DNA from 2 places in the Microbulbifer sp. SE14 genome. Region 1 is predicted to be linked to the other one. Evidence: predicted binding sites of a transcription regulator. Region 1 holds the regulator's gene; the other holds the start of a gene.
The links. Region 1 encodes sigma-54, which starts transcription at its own class of promoters, with help from an activator protein. Its sites were predicted from a motif close to TGGCACANNNNTTGCNNT; they were not measured.
Positions count from the first base shown of each region.

Region 2: a site for sigma-54 is predicted at 2,651-2,668, ahead of glnA (glutamate--ammonia ligase). Genes of this name have one in related genera too.

Region 1 covers NZ_JCBAJA010000022.1:6,419-11,925, reverse strand. The annotation lists gene mgtE (magnesium transporter) at 1-512, opposite strand, end outside; gene AC6R19_RS15280 (HPr family phosphocarrier protein) at 670-939, opposite strand; gene rapZ (RNase adapter RapZ) at 972-1,877, opposite strand; gene ptsN (PTS IIA-like nitrogen regulatory protein PtsN) at 1,986-2,447, opposite strand; gene hpf (ribosome hibernation-promoting factor, HPF/YfiA family) at 2,451-2,741, opposite strand; gene AC6R19_RS15260 (RNA polymerase factor sigma-54) at 3,068-4,519, opposite strand; gene lptB (LPS export ABC transporter ATP-binding protein) at 4,773-5,498, opposite strand.
Region 2 covers NZ_JCBAJA010000030.1:11,634-17,140, reverse strand. The annotation lists gene AC6R19_RS18230 (DUF4382 domain-containing protein) at 1-766, opposite strand, end outside; gene thiI (tRNA uracil 4-sulfurtransferase ThiI) at 966-2,438, opposite strand; gene glnA (glutamate--ammonia ligase) at 2,745-4,151, shown strand; gene AC6R19_RS18215 (DUF4124 domain-containing protein) at 4,293-4,949, shown strand; gene glnL (nitrogen regulation protein NR(II)) at 5,298-5,507, shown strand, end outside.

The sequences.
Region 1 (5,507 bases):
TGTTCGTGACGGCGCAGGTAGCGCAGCACCACGTCGAGGGTCAGGTTGGGGCGCACGGAGATGGTGTCCGTGTCCATCAGCCCACCGGCGGTCTCCTCGTCGTAGGCGAGGACGCCCTCCACCCGCTGCCGGTCCGTCTCGCTCATCGCGGAGAGGACCTCGCCCATCACCCGCTCGGGCAGGTCCTGGAGTATGTCGGCGACGTCGTCGGCGTCGAGCCCCTCCATCACCGCCACCATTTCCTCTGTGTCCATGGTGGCGAGTATCTGGCTGCGCACGTCGTCGGTGAGTTCCTGCAGTACCTCGCCCTCGACTTCCTTGTCGATCAGTTTCCATAGCACCTGGCGGATGTGCGGTGGCGAGCTCTCCAGCAGTTGGGCGATGCTCTGCGGTGTCAGGGTGCTCAGCATGCGCCGCACCTCGCGCCCGGTACCGCCGTCGAGTGCGGCAAACAACTCACCCAGCTGGCTCTGCGCGCGGAACTTGATTTCGGCTGGGGGTTGGCTGGGCACTGAGGGGTCTCTTAATGCGGAATGATGAATGCGGAATGATGAATACGGGATCCGGCTTGTCAGTTGGCGGGACGATCGTTGCCCGCGATCATACTACCGGGGTGAATCGAAATCGATTGTGCTCGAAGGTAGCTGCGTCCGCATTCCGCATTAACCCTCACTCCGCCTCGCCGAAGCGATCCGCCACCAGCTCGCTGATGGCGTCCAGCGCGGCTTCCTCGTCGCGGCCACTCACCTCCACTTCCAGTTCGGTACCCTTGCCGGCGGCGAGCAGCATCAATGCCATCACACTCTTGCCGTCCACGCACTTGCCGTCGCAATGCACTTTCACGTCCGCGGAGAAACGCGCGCAGGTCTGCGCCAGTTTGCTCGCGGCGCGGGCGTGGAGGCCGAGTTTGTTGACTATCTGGAGGCGGCTCTTCTGCATGGGCGGGTCGGTTTTCCGGCTGGCTCAGGGGGTTATTTCTGTTGTTCGCGGTGGCGGATCTGCACATTGTCGAACTGGCCGGCGAAGGTCCTGGCCAGCTGTTCCACCATATACACGGAGCGGTGGCGGCCGCCGGTGCAGCCGACGGACACGCAGGTATAGCTGCGGTTGCTCTGCTGGTAGGAGGGCAGCCAGCGCTCGAGGAAACGGATGATATCCCGCTCCATGTCGTCGGTCTCCGGGTGGGTGCGCAGGTATTCCACCACCTCCGGGTCCAGGCCGGTCTTGTGGCGCAGCTCCGCGACCCAGTAGGGGTTGGGCAGGCAGCGCAGGTCGAACACCAGGTCCGCGTCCACCGGCACGCCGTGCTTGAAGCCGAAGGACTGGAAGAGTATCGCCATCCCCGGTGACTCCTCGCCCACCACGCGGGTCTTCACCAGGTCGCGCAGCTGGTGCAGGGTGAGGCTGCTGGTGTCTATCACCAGGTCGGCTATGGCCGCCAGCGGTGCCAGCAGTTCCTTTTCCCGGTTCAGTGCCTCGAGCAGGTGGGTGCGGTTGTCGGAGAGGGGGTGCTTGCGGCGGGTTTCGCTAAAGCGCTGCACCAGCACCGGCGAGCGCGCGTCCAGGTAGATGACATCGCACTGCACGCCGCTCTCACGCAACCCCTCGATCACCCGCGGCGCCTGCTGCACGTCCTGCCACAGGTTGCGCGCGTCTATACCCAGGGCCAGGCGGGGGCTGCTCAGGGCGGGTTGGGAGCCCAGGGCGCTTTGCGGTTGGGAGTTGCCGATCGGCGGCTGCTCGCGCACGCGCCGGACCAGTTCCGGCAGCAGGCTGGCCGGCAGGTTGTCGATACAGTTGAAGCCGACGTCCTCCAGCAACTGCAGGGCGGAACTCTTACCGGAGCCGGAGCGGCCACTGATGATCACCAGGCGCATAGGGGAGATCCTTTCTTCACTTCAGCGCTTTATGTTCTGACAGCTGCAAGTCACCCGTGTGAAGCCTCGGGTCGGTTCAGTCGGTGTAACTCGCTGATCTGGTGCAGATTATGCAGCGGCGGCGCTGTCGATGGCCAGCGCGTAGAGTTCGTCCCCGCTCTCGGCCTGGCGGAGCTTTTCCCTGACCCGGCTGTCGCTGAACAGGGCGGCGATTTCCGCCAGGGTGTCCAGATGCTCCTGTTCGGAGTCCTCCGGCACCAGCAGGGCGAACAGCAGATCCACCGGCTGGCGGTCGACGGCGTCGAAGTCAACCGCAGGCTCGGTGGTGCAGAGCACGCCGATGGGGCGCTCACAGCCCGGCAGTCGGCAGTGCGGAATGGCCACGCCGTCGCCGATACCGGTGGAGCCGAGGCGCTCGCGGGCGATCAGTTGGTTGAAGATGGTATCGGCATCGTGTTGTGGATACTGTTCGGCAATGGCCTGGGCAATGTTGAGCAGCAACTTCTTTTTGCTGCTCCCCGCCAGATGGCAGAGGCTCAGGCGGGGAGAGAGTAATGCTTCCAATGTCATAGTTCAGCGGTGGTTCTGCAACTTCTCTTTGTGTTTCCTGAGTTGGCGATCCAGCTTGTCGGCCAGGGCGTCAATGGCCGCGTACATGTCTCTGTCTTCAGAGCCGGCACAGAGATCGTGCCCGTTCATGTGCACCCTGGCTTCGGCCTTCTGGATCAGTTTGTCCACGGACAGGATTACGTGTGCATTGGTAATGTTGTCGTAGTGTCGGGAGAGCTTTTCCAGTTTGCTTTCACAGTAATCGCGCAGGGGCGGAGTGAGATCTACGTGGTGACCACTGATGTTGATCTGCATGGATTTCTCCTTATTGAGAGCATCGCTTGGCGGCGCCCCTCCCGTTAGGGCCGCAACCCTACTAGGAAGTTCGCCAGATTGGAAGGATACACTCAAAGTTTGGACGTTGGTCGCCGCCGGGGTGGCTTGGGGCGCCTTGCAGTTTGTGACTGGCCGTTCTTGGTTAGTCAGAATTCTGGCGCTAGGGATGCCATTCCCATCCGTGGTGATTGCTCCGTAAGCGAGTGGTCGGCCGGGAAAAAGCCTCATCGGCAAACATTTCCCGGATGGCCCCCGGCAGCTGGGTCTTCGTGTCGGGCTTCGGCATTCTTTTCCCGAGCCCCGACCTAAACCAGCCGCTTGCGCTCGCTGGAGGAGGGGATGCCCATGGACTCCCGGTACTTGGCCACGGTGCGCCGGGCCACCTGGATGCCCTGCTTGTCCAGTTCCTGAGTGATCTTGTTGTCGGACAGCGGCTTGCGGGGTTGCTCGGCGTCGATCAGTTTGCGGATCATCGCGCGGATGGCGGTGGAGGAGGCGTCCTCGCCGGAGTCGGTGCTGACGTGGCTGGAGAAGAAGTATTTGAGTTCGAAGACCCCGCGCGGGGTGAGCATGTACTTCTGGGTGGTGACGCGGGAGATGGTGGATTCGTGCATGCCGATGGTTTCGGCGATATCCGCCAGCACCATGGGCTTCATCGCCTCGGGGCCCAGCTCGAAGAAGCCCTGCTGCTTCTCGACGATGCTGGAGGCCACCTTGAGCAGGGTTTCGTTGCGGCTCTGCAGGCTTTTCAGGAACCAGCGTGCCTCCTGCAGGTGATCGCGCAGGAAATTGTTATCGCTGGAGTTGTCGGCGCGCCGGATCAGGGCTGCGTAGTCGCCATTGATGCGCAGCCGGGGAGTGGTTTCCGGGTTCAGTTCCACCAGCCAGCGCTGCTCCCGGCGGCTGACGATGATGTCTGGCACCACATACTGCGGCTCCTCGCCGCCGAAGGCCTCGCCGGGGTAAGGGGTCAGGGTCTGGATCAGGCGCACCACCTCGCCCAGCTGCGCCTCGTTGAGGCGGGTTCTGCGGCTGAGGCTGCGGAAGTCGCGCTTGCCGAGCAGGTCCAGGTGGCGGTCCACTACCAACAGCGCCTGCTCCAGCCAGGGGGTGCCGACCGGCAGCTGGCGCAGCTGCAGCAGCAGGCATTCGCGCAGGTCGCGGGCGCCGCAGCCGGCGGGCTCGAACTGCTGGATGGTCTTGAGTACCGCGAGGACTTCGTCCTCCTCCGCTTCCAGCGTCGCGGCTATGTCGCCCAGGGGCGTTTCCAGGAGGCCGCTCGGGGCTATGCCGTCGATCAGGTTCTCACCGATCAACTTGTCCTGCGCGGAAAGGGTGGTCAGGTTGAGCTGCCACAGCAGATGGTCCTGCAGACTGTCCGGGGCGGAGTTGCGCTGCTCCAGGGCGAGTTCGTCCCCGTCGCCGCCACTGTAGCTACCGCCGCTGTAGATATCGTCCCAGCGGGTGTCCACCGGCAGTTCGTCGGGGATATCGTGGCTCCAATCACTTTCGGTACCCTGGTCGCTGCCGTTGACCGAGGAGTCATCGGAGGCGGAGCGCTCCGGCGACTGCTCCTCGGTGCTGTCAGGGTGAGAGTGATCCTCGCCGTCCACCTCCAGCAGCGGATTGCTGTCCAGCGCCGACTGTACCTCCTGTTGCAAGTCCAGCGTCGACAATTGCAGCAGGCGAATAGCCTGTTGCAGCTGGGGCGTCATGGTCAGCTGGGTGCCGAGCTTTAACTGGAGAGACTGCTTCATATTTGAGGGACTGCAGACCTGTGCGGCGGATGAATCATCTAAAAATCCAAGACGCCGCAGACTAACCCTCTGTTCGGTGGATTACAAGCAATAACTGTGCCGGTTTTGAATGCGGAATGCGAAATGCGGAATGATGAATGCGCGGTCTGGATCTCCTCAGGCGGACAGTGGTCCGGCCGCGCTTGGGCCTGGGAGGCGTGAGCTAGCGATATTAGGTGGTTTTTGCGGCACTATGGGTTGATGCTATTCCGCATTAAATGGTGAACTCGTGTCCCAAGTAGACTTCGCGCACCTGCTGGTTGGCGAGCACTTCCGCCGGGGTGCCGGCGGCGATGATATGGCCCTCGCTGACGATATAGGCGGTTTCGCAGATATCCAGGGTCTCGCGCACATTGTGGTCGGTGATCAGCACGCCGATGCCGCGATCGCGCAGGTGGCGGATGATCTGCTTGATGTCGTTGACCGAGATCGGATCCACGCCGGCGAAGGGTTCGTCCAGCAGGACGAAGTCCGGGTCCGTGGCCAGGGCGCGGGCTATCTCCACACGGCGCCGCTCGCCGCCGGACAGGGCCATGCCGAGGCTGTTCTCGATATGGGTGATGTTGAATTCCTTCAGCAGTTCCTGCACCTGCTGCAGCCGTTCGGCGCGGGACAGTTCCCTGCGGGTTTCGAGGATGGCGAGGATGTTGTCGCGCACAGACAGGCGGCGGAACACCGAGGCCTCCTGGGGCAGGTAGCCGATGCCCTTGCGCGCGCGCCCGTGCATGGACAGGTGGGTAATGTCCTCGTCGTCGATCAGCACCTGGCCGGCATCCGCCTGGACCAGGCCGGCGATCATGTAGAAACAGGTAGTCTTGCCGGCGCCGTTGGGGCCGAGCAGGCCGACCACCTGGCCGCTGGTCACGCTGACGGAGACGTCCTGGACCACTTTTCTCTTCTTGTACTGTTTGGCGAGGTGTAACGCTTTCAGCGTTGGCATAGTGTGTTC
Region 2 (5,507 bases), on a different contig from region 1:
CGTCGCCTTCCAGCAGGTCGGCGGAGCTGGCGGGCATGCCGTCGGCGCCGAAGAAGCTGGTCTGGATATCGGTCTTTATCTCCGCGCAGGCGCCCAGGGCGCGGCGCTTGGTGTCCACCTCGGAGATCAGCTGGGTGTCGCAGATGCGCAGCCCGTCCGCCAGGACCTCGTCGACGATACCGCTCAGGCGCACGAAGCGGTCTGCAGGCAGCTGCTCGCCGATTTCGACGAAGATCACCGGCTGCAGCACCAACTCGCCGCCCTGCTCTGCCAGCAGCTCCAGGGCCTTGTCGATATCGAAGTCGATCTTCAGGAAGAGCACCTGGCCCTCGGCGATGGTAAAGGCGCTCTCCGGGGCCAGGTCGATGGTGTTGGAGGGCAGTGAAACCCGGGTTTCCACCAGGGCGCCGCTGTCGTCTTCCGCCACTATGACTACGTCGGACATCCGGATGCGGACGAACTGGTAAGTGCCGGGGGTGACCGAAGTGATGTTGAACAGCTCGTAGAAGTCGGTGAGCTGGGCGAAATCGACCCGCTCCTCGCCGTCGAAGACGGTGTGTGACTGCTCCTCGCCCACCAGCTCGATCCTGGTGATGGTGGCGAGCAGCCGCTCAATATCGTCGGAGGGCGCGTCGGTGAGCATGATGCCGATCATGGCGTCGGGGGCGCTCATGACCGCTTCCTGCTCGGGTTCACCGGAGGAGCCGCCTCCGCCGCAGCCGGCGATTGCAAATAGCAGGCACAGGAGAATCGCGAAATTGCGCATTGCCTTTACCTCAGTTGGAAATGGGAAACTGAACGGCGCGGAGTTTAGGGGAAGAGCGGCGGGGGAAAAACGAATCGGGTCACGCCGGGCGGGGGCAGGGTGCGCATTTGTGGAATTCTGGAAAGAGTCCTGTGTCGGGAGGACATCCGGGCGCCGGAAATTTCGCGCTGTGCAAAAAACCGACGCCACCAGTCAGCAATTATTGATCGGGGGAGGCTTTTTCCGGCCTGAAGACACCCACATTGCGGTAGCCCTCGTCCAGCAAATGCGACGCATGCAGCTTGCTCATGACGCCGCGCTTGCAGTAGAGAAGATAGTTGCGGTCCTTGTCCAGCTTCTTGAAGGCATTGCTCAGGCGGTAGAAGGGGATGGTCTCCACATCGGTGCCGGGCACTTCCAGCGGGTCCAGCTCCTCCTCGTCCGGGTGGCGGATATCGATCACCACCTGGCCGTGGGGCTCGGCGACCACCTCCACGTCCGGTGTCTCGCCGCGCACGTCCTCCATCACCTCGTCGATATTCTGCATCACGCGGTTGCCGATGGCGCGGTCCAGGACCGTGAAATCGAAGCGGTTCTCCTCGTTTTCCACTTTTTCCATTTTCGCGCGCGTGGTGGGCTTCACCGAGATCACGCCGCAGTACTCGGGCATGTTCGCGGCGAACTCCTCGGTGCCGATCTCTCGCGCGGTGCGGATGATGTCGGTCTTGTCGCTGGTGATCAGCGGGCGCAGCACCAGGGTGTCGGTGACGCTGTCGATCACCGACAGGTTCTTCAGGGTCTGGCTGGACACCTGGGCGATGGCCTCGCCGGTCACCAGCGCGTCCACCTCCAGTTCCTTGGCGATCACGGAGCCTGCGCGCAGCATCATGCGCTTCAGGATCACGCCCATATAGGAGTCGTCGACATTCTCGAGGATCTCCGCCACCACCTCGTCGAAGGGCACAGTGACGAAGCGCACCCGGTGGGAGGCGCCGTATTTCTGCCACAGGTAGAAGGCCACCTCCTTCACGCCGAGTTCGTGCTGGCGCCCGCCAAGGTTGAAGAAGAGGAAGTGGGTGCGGATGCCGCGCTTGATGGTCAGGTAGCTGGCCACGGTGGAGTCGAAGCCACCGGACACCAGCGACAGCACCGGGTCCTGGGTGCCGAGGGGGAAGCCGCCCAGGCCCGGGGTCTGCTGTTCCACCACGTTGAGCTTGTCGTGGCGTATCTCCAGCTTCACGGTGATGTCCGGGTCCTTCAGCTTGACGCCGGCGGCTTGGGTATTCTGGTTCAGGCCGCCGCCCACATACTGCTCCACGTCCAGGGACTTGAAGTCGTGGTCGCCGGTGCGCTTGGCGCGCACGCAGAAGGTCTTGCCGGTGAGCTTGTCGCCCCAGACGGACAGCGTCTTCTCGTAGATGTCCTGCAGGTCGCCCAGCGGGAACTGCTGCACCCGCGAGAAGTTGGCGATGCCGGGGGTGTGGGCCAGCACCTCCTCGATGCGCCCGCCCAGGTGGGCCACTGCATCGGGGGCTATGACGTCGATTTTCTCCCAGTCCTTGCGCACCTGGATGCGGTCGTCCAGCTGCCGCAGCAGGCGCTGCAGGTTTTCCTTGAGCTGGCGCGACATGCGCTTGCGCACCGGGTTGCTCTTGATGGTGATCTCGGGGAAGAACTTGACGACAAAGTGCATGGGAATCCGTGGTGTACCGCCTGTGGATGGAAGGTGCGGCATTATAAACTAGCTGGCGAAAAGTTGGTCATGCACACCATTGGTGCGCAGCTGCCAGTATGCGCGCCAAACTGGTGCATGCGGATGTGGCCGGGCGGACACTTTACCTCTATTCTGGCCCCTGTCCGCCCCGCGCACGCCGCAAACGCAGCCCCAACGCCACTGCCCCAATTTGGCACACTCCTTGCTTTGTTTCACGCCAGGTAGAGAGTTGAAGCCACAGAAGGGCTTTGCGACAAATTACTTTTCAAGACCTGGAGGATTCCAATGTCAGCTAAAACGCTCGGTTTGATCAAAGAGAGTGAAGCCAAGTGGGTAGACCTGCGCTTCACCGACACCAAGGGTAAAGAACAGCACGTGTCCATTCCGGCGAAGGAAGTTGACAGCGAGTTCTTCGAAGAGGGCAAGATGTTCGACGGCTCCTCCATCGCCGGCTGGAAGGGCATCAACGAGTCCGACATGATCCTGATGCCGGACGACGACACGGCCTTCCTGGACCCCTTCACCGACGAGAGCACCGTGATCATCCGCTGCAACATCGTCGACCCGATCACCGGCCAGGGCTACGAGCGCGACCCGCGCTCCATCGCGCTGCGCGCCGAGGAATACCTGAAGTCCACCGGCCTGGGTGACACCGCCCTGTTTGGCCCGGAGCCCGAGTTCTTCGTCTTCGACGACATCACCTGGGGCGCGGAAATGGGCGGTGCCTTCTACAAGATCAACTCCGAAGAGGCGGCCTGGTCCTCCGGCGCCACCTACGCCGAGGGCAACATCGGCCACCGCCCGGGCGTGAAGGGCGGCTACTTCCCGGTTCCGCCGGTCGACTCCCTGCACGACATCCGCGCCGCCATGTGCACCGCCATGGAGCAGATGGGCCTGCATGTGGAAGTGCACCACCACGAAGTTGGCACCGCCGGCCAGTGTGAAATCGGCGTCGGCGCCAACACCCTGACCAAGAAAGCGGACGAGGTGCAGATCCTCAAGTACGCAGTGCACAACGTGGCCCACGCCTACGGCAAGACCGCGACCTTCATGCCCAAGCCGCTGGTGGGCGACAACGGTTCCGGCATGCACGTACACCAGTCCTTCAGCAAGGACGGCGTCAACCAGTTCGCCGGCGACGCCTATGCCGGCCTGTCCGAGACCGCGCTGTTCTACATCGGCGGTATCATCAAGCACGCCCGCGCCCTGAACGCCATCTGTAACGCCTCCACCAACTCCTACAAGCGTCTGGTGCCGGGCTTCGAGGCGCCGGTGATCCTGGCCTACTCCGCGCGCAACCGCTCCGCGTCCATCCGCATTCCGTTCGTGCCGAGCCCGAAGGGCAAGCGCATCGAGACCCGCTTCCCGGATCCGACTGCCAACCCCTACCTGGCCTTCGCCGCCCTGCTGATGGCCGGCCTCGACGGCGTCAAGAACAAGATCCACCCCGGCGACGCCGCCGACAAGGACCTGTACGACCTGCCGCCGGAAGAGCTGGCCGAGTACCCGACCGTCGCCTCCAGCCTGGAAATGGCCCTGGATGCACTGGATCAGGACCGCGCCTTCCTGACCGAGGGCGGCGTATTCACCGACGACGCCATCGATGCCTACATCGACCTGAAGCGCGCCGAGGTGGAGCGCCTGCAGATGACCACTCACCCGGTCGAGTTCGATATGTACTACTCGGTGTAAGTCTCACAACTTCACACTGTTGCAAAAAGCCCGCACCGCCCTGGTGCGGGCTTTTTTTTTGCAGGTACACTAGCCTTTAATTAACCGGGACCCGGGATTCCCCCCCCAGTAGGAGCGGCCGTTGGCCGCGATCGAGGACCGATGAAAGGACACAAACTGCTACTGGCACTGCTGCTCGCTGCCCCCCTGGCCACCCTGGCCGGCGGCGACGGCACCGACGACCTGCCCGCAGGCAACGCCATCTACAAATCCGTGGGTCCGGGCGGCCGTGTCGTCTTCAGCGACAAGCCGCTGCCGGGGGAAAAGGCGGAGAAGGTCGACCTGGGCCCCACCAATGTGCAGCCCATCGCCCTGCCGCGCCCCCTGCCCATCCGCAAGCTGTCGCCGAAAGACCGGCGGGACCAGGAGGACGAATACACCGGCCCGATCAATTTCGCCATTGTCAGCCCCCAGGACGGCGCCACCATCCCCCCTGGCCAGCGCTTTATCGTGCTGCAGGTGGCAGTGGACCCGGTGCCGCGCACCGGCTACCGGTTCTTCGCCGTGGTGGACGGCCAGCCCTGGGCCGGGAGCTCCTCCGGCACCAGCCTGGATATCTCCGCCCTGGAGCGCGGCTCCCACAGCGTGCAGGCGGTGCTCACCGACCCGGGCGGCAATGTGCTGGCCCGGTCCCAGGCCGTCACCATTTACGTGCATCGCCCCGGTGGCACAGTGCCGGACAACCCGGCGGGCCAGGCGCAGCAGGCGCCCAAGGCCCCGGTGGCCCCCGGGCTGCCGAAGGCGCAGCCCAACAACTGATCCGCTTCCCACGGGACCGGGCTGCGCCGGGTCCCGTCCATCGTATCTGCCCTCTCCCGGACGTCCACGCTGGCGTTTTTTTAATCAATGCACAATAATGGTGCATCTCCGGGAGGGCGATCCGCAGTGTGTCCCCACTCGCATCACAGGGCGCGCCACGACAGGCCCCGCGGCCTGGTTTCGCCCCCCGACGGGTCAGTGCCGGCCACCCGAAAGCGCCGTCGGTACCCGCATGCGCCATTTTGGTTTGCTTCTTGCACTGACAGAAAACAACGGCCTATTGACGACGTTTGGCGGGGTGCGGACCGCGGGTCCGCGCCGCGCCCCGATTGAACCGGAAACGACTGCATGCTCAACGACCGCCAGTTGCGCCAGCTGCTGGACAGCCTGACCTCCGCGGTGCTGGTGCTGGATGACAGCCTGCTGCTCTGCTACCTCAACTCTGCCGCCGAGGACCTGCTCGCCGCGTCCAGCGCGCGGGTCAGCGGCCTGCCGCTGGAGGAGGTGGTGCGCGAGTCGCAGGCCGCCGAGCAGGCCATGCGCAGCGCCCTGGCCAGC